Regions from separate parts of the Phosphitispora fastidiosa genome, predicted to be linked through region 1. Evidence: a T-box and tRNA genes for the amino acid it is inferred to sense, from the RefSeq annotation. Region 1 holds a T-box; the other holds one or more tRNA genes.

Region 1 (2,194 bases):
TCAGGAACTGGAGCAGACTCTCCAGAAAACCCTGGTTATTGCCCAGCAGACTTCTGATGAGATGAAAAACGGCGCCCGCAGGGAAGCAGATGCTGTTATCCAGGAAGCCCGTCTCAAGGCAGAACAGATTATTGCTGCTGCCGAGGAACAGGTTAAGAATATTATCAGGGAGTATGAAGATGTTCGTAAAGAAGCCCAGGTGTTCCGGGTCAAGTTCCGTTCCTTCCTCAAGAGCCATTTGGAGCTGATCGGGGAAGAGGAAGAAGTGAGATTTGATCAGACTCTTTTTAATGAAGCAGCAGCGGGGGAAGCAGCAGTGACTGTGACTGACAAAGAGGCCGGTATTAAAATAGGTTAAACAGGTAATCCCGCCTGACAGGGAGGCGCTGCCTTGGATATTCAGGAACATTCTAATGGAACGGCTGTTAAGGTCAAGATTCAGCCAAGGGCTTCCAGAAACCGGATTGCCGGTGAACTGGGGGACATGCTCAAAGTAACTTTAACCGCACCTCCGGTGGATGGGGCTGCAAATGCGGCGTGCATTGAGTTTTTTGCATCATTGTTGAAAATACCCAAAAAGCAGGTAGAAATATTATCAGGTCACACCGGAAGGACAAAGCTGATTAAGTTTTACGGGGTGACTAAAGATGAACTACAGCGTGTTTTGGGTGTCGGAGATTAAGTATATGCAGTTGTTGTGTCTGAAAGTTGACTAAGCCGTACCTATTGGATATAATTATATAATAATTGTTTCAGGAATAAAATTAATGACCATGAAGGAGCGAGTAGGCCTTAAACAGGGTCAGCGAGTCCGGGAGGGTGCGAGCCGGACGCTGTAACAGTGCCGAAAATCACTCCGGAGTTGTGCAGCCGAAAGTTGAGTAAGCTGTACCGGTGCAGCCGTTATCCTGCAGGCAAATAAGAGCCGTACTGGCAGTGCCGAGTGATGATGCCTGTCAGCTATAACGGAATTTAGGGTGGTACCGCGGGAAAACTACTCCCGTCCCTATGGGACGGGGTTTTTTTATGCCTGAAAGCTGGAATAGAGGAGGAAAATTAAATGGATTACAGCAAGACACTAAACCTTCCGCAGACCGATTTCCCTATGAGGGGGAACCTTCCGGAGCGGGAGCCGGAGATACTTGATTTCTGGGAAAAGCAGGATATTTACAGGAGGGTCCAGGAAAAAAATGAAGGCAGACCCAAGTTTATCCTGCATGACGGGCCTCCATATGCTAATGGCAATATTCATCTGGGACATACCTTAAACAAGGTGCTGAAAGACATTATTGTTAAATATAAATCAATGAACGGGTTTGATGCACCCTATGTTCCCGGATGGGATACCCATGGGCTCCCCATTGAGCAGCAGGCAATTAAGGCCCTGGGAATCAACCGCCATGAAGCTGGGCTCGTAGAATTCAGAAAGAAATGTCAGGAATATGCCTTGAAATTTGTCGGCATCCAGAAGGAGCAGTTCAAGCGCCTGGGTGTCAGGGGTGACTGGGACAATCCTTATCTGACCCTGCAGCCCCATTTCGAGGCTAAGCAGATCGAAGTATTTGGAGAAATGGCCAAACGCGGCTATATCTATAAGGGACTGAAGCCCGTATACTGGTGTGCTTCCTGTGAAACAGCCCTGGCTGAAGCAGAAGTTGAATATGGTGACAAGAAATCTGCTTCTATATATGTTAAGTTCCCGGTGCAGGATGGTAAGGATGTACTTCCTGAAGAGAACACCTTTGTGGTTATTTGGACAACAACACCGTGGACATTGCCGGCCAATGTCGCCATCTGCCTGCACCCTGATTTTGACTATGTGCTGGTGGAAACGGTTGCAAATGGAGAAAAACTGCTGGTGGCTGAGGGGTTATTGGAGCAGTTTATGGCAGATGTCGGCATTGAAAATTATGCAGTAAAACAGAATTTCAATGGCTCCGACCTTGAAGGCATCACCTGCAGACACCCGTTTATGGAACGGGAATCCCTGCTGATTCTGGGTGACCATGTTACTTTGGAACAGGGTACAGGTTGTGTTCACACAGCTCCGGGACACGGTGTCGAGGACTTTGAGGTCGGCAAAAAATACGACCTTCCGGTTATTTCACCACTTGACAACAGGGGTGTGTTTACCGCTGAAGGTGGTTTTGTTGAAGGCCAAACTACTGATGAGGCCAATAAGAGTGTTGTTGTC
Region 2 (2,194 bases), on a different contig from region 1:
AGCCAAACGAAGGCTGGCAGAGGCAAACCTGAGGCTGGTAGTAAGTATTGCCAAACGTTATGTTGGCAGGGGACTGCTGTTTCTGGACCTCATTCAGGAAGGGAACCTTGGCCTGATAAAGGCTGTTGAAAAGTTTGATTACCAGAAGGGTTTTAAATTCAGTACTTACGCTACATGGTGGATCAGACAGGCAATCACCAGAGCAATTGCCGATCAGGCAAGGACCATCAGGATTCCGGTACACATGGTGGAGACTATTAACAAGCTGATTAGAGTGTCACGTCAGCTTCTTCAGGAATTTGGCAGGGAGCCTGTTCCTGAGGAAATTGCTGAGGAGATGGATATACCGGTTGAACGGGTCAGGGAGATAATGAAGATTGCCCAGGAACCTGTTTCCCTGGAGACACCTATAGGTGAAGAAGAGGACTCCCATTTGGGTGATTTTATAGAGGACCAGGAAGCTCCTGCTCCGGCAGAAGCTGCATCATTTATCCTGCTCCGGGAGCAGTTGGAAGATGTTCTGGAGACCCTTACCCCGCGTGAGGAAAAAGTATTGAGGCTGAGGTTTGGGCTTGATGACGGAAGATCACGGACCCTTGAAGAAGTGGGGCAGGAGTTTGGGGTTACCAGGGAGCGCATCAGGCAGATTGAAGCCAAGGCGCTGCGAAAACTACGCCATCCGAGCCGCAGTAAAAAACTTAAAGATTTTTTAGATTAAGAGAGCATACTCCAGATAGCAGTAATTTGGTTAAGATAACTTGCACTGAATTCACTTAAACCTTGTATAAAACTCTTGACCGAAAATTAAATCTGTCGTATAATAAGTTTTGTCACTTGTGACACGTTCCTCGGTAGCTCAATGGTGGAGCAACCGGCTGTTAACCGGTAGGTTGTAGGTTCGAGTCCTACCCGGGGAGCCATTTAAATTCTTTAAATTCTGGCTATTTCAGCGTTATCCGATATCGCTGCAAGTTAAGATGGGCCTATAGCTCAGCGGTAGAGCAACCGGCTCATAACCGGTTGGTCCCAGGTTCGATCCCTGGTGGGCCCACCATAAATAAAAAAAATGGCCCCTTGGTCAAGCGGTTTAAGACACCGCCCTTTCACGGCGGTAACACGGGTTCGAATCCCGTAGGGGTCACCATTATAACAAATAACAAATTTTCATATAAAACGGGCGATTAGCTCAGCTGGGAGAGCGCCTGCCTTACAAGCAGGATGTCGGCAGTTCGATCCTGTCATCGCCCACCAGAAAACACAAACACCGATGAATCGGTGTTTTTTTGTGTTTTCTGGTGGGCGTGTGCAAGCAGAGAAAAATGGCATTTGGCTGCGTTGTGCGGTCAGCCGCAATCCTCGGAGTACTTTCAGTACGCCTGTGGTTGCGGCAGACCGTACGCCTTGTCAAATGCCATTTTTCTACCTCAGGGTCAGACGACATCCTACTTGTAAGGGCCTAGGGAGGATGTCGGCAGTCAGGGGGCTCCCCATTTTGTCGGGACGGCGGGCTTCTGGAGGAAGCCCGGGGTACCGGTAACAAAAAGGGGACATGGCAAGGGGCGGAGCCCCGCAGGCATGGCGATCCTGTCATCGAATGTTGAACAGCCTCTTGAGGGCGGTGATAATTTCAGTAAAACCTTAGGGGCGGGCGACTCCCTGCTTGTAAAGGCCGGGAATAGATGCCGGCAAGGCTTCCTGGTAAATATATTGAAGGTGCAGAGGAATAAAACTAATTCTTGAATATTGGCAGGAGTTTCCTTCATTTTGTCGAAAATCAAGATTTGACGGTGATGGAGGTAACATATGGCTAATATATATATCGATGAGTCTGGAAGTATGACCCACGAGGTGCATATAAAAAAGAATAAATATTTTATAACTACTCTAATACTTGTTGAAGAACCTGAAAAATTGAAGAGAGTTCACAAAAGGTTTATTCAAAAAAATTTTAGTAAACTAAAAGCGATAGATACAGACAGCAAAATGTTTGATGGCAACGATTTTATTGAATTAAAAGGTTCTGCTTTTACACCAGACATGAAAAGGGAATTTGTGAGCTATTTCTGTAGAAATAATCACTTTAGGGTTTTCTACATAAAGATAGATAATTCAAAGGCCAGCCAGAATCTTTACAAAAGTAAAGCAAGAGCTTTTAATTATGTTCTAAAATTAGCTTTTGAGCATCTGAACAACA

The links. The T-box of region 1 lies ahead of ileS (isoleucine--tRNA ligase). A T-box ahead of a tRNA ligase gene usually reads a tRNA of that ligase, here a tRNA-Ile.
Region 2: it has a tRNA-Ile gene. The T-box ahead of ileS (isoleucine--tRNA ligase) is inferred to sense a tRNA for this amino acid. The anticodon was not compared.

Annotation. Positions count from the first base shown of each region.
Region 1 is NZ_JAHHUL010000025.1:33,017-35,210, reverse strand. It holds gene Ga0451573_RS17415 (DivIVA domain-containing protein) at 1-358, shown strand, start outside; gene Ga0451573_RS17410 (DUF167 domain-containing protein) at 392-682, shown strand; T-box leader at 765-1,011, shown strand; gene ileS (isoleucine--tRNA ligase) at 1,061-2,194, shown strand, end outside.
Region 2 is NZ_JAHHUL010000002.1:269,200-271,393, reverse strand. It holds gene rpoD (RNA polymerase sigma factor RpoD) at 1-718, shown strand, start outside; tRNA gene Ga0451573_RS03600 (tRNA-Asn) at 846-920, shown strand; tRNA gene Ga0451573_RS03595 (tRNA-Ile) at 980-1,054, shown strand; tRNA gene Ga0451573_RS03590 (tRNA-Glu) at 1,069-1,144, shown strand; tRNA gene Ga0451573_RS03585 (tRNA-Val) at 1,176-1,251, shown strand; gene Ga0451573_RS03580 (DUF3800 domain-containing protein) at 1,804-2,194, shown strand, end outside.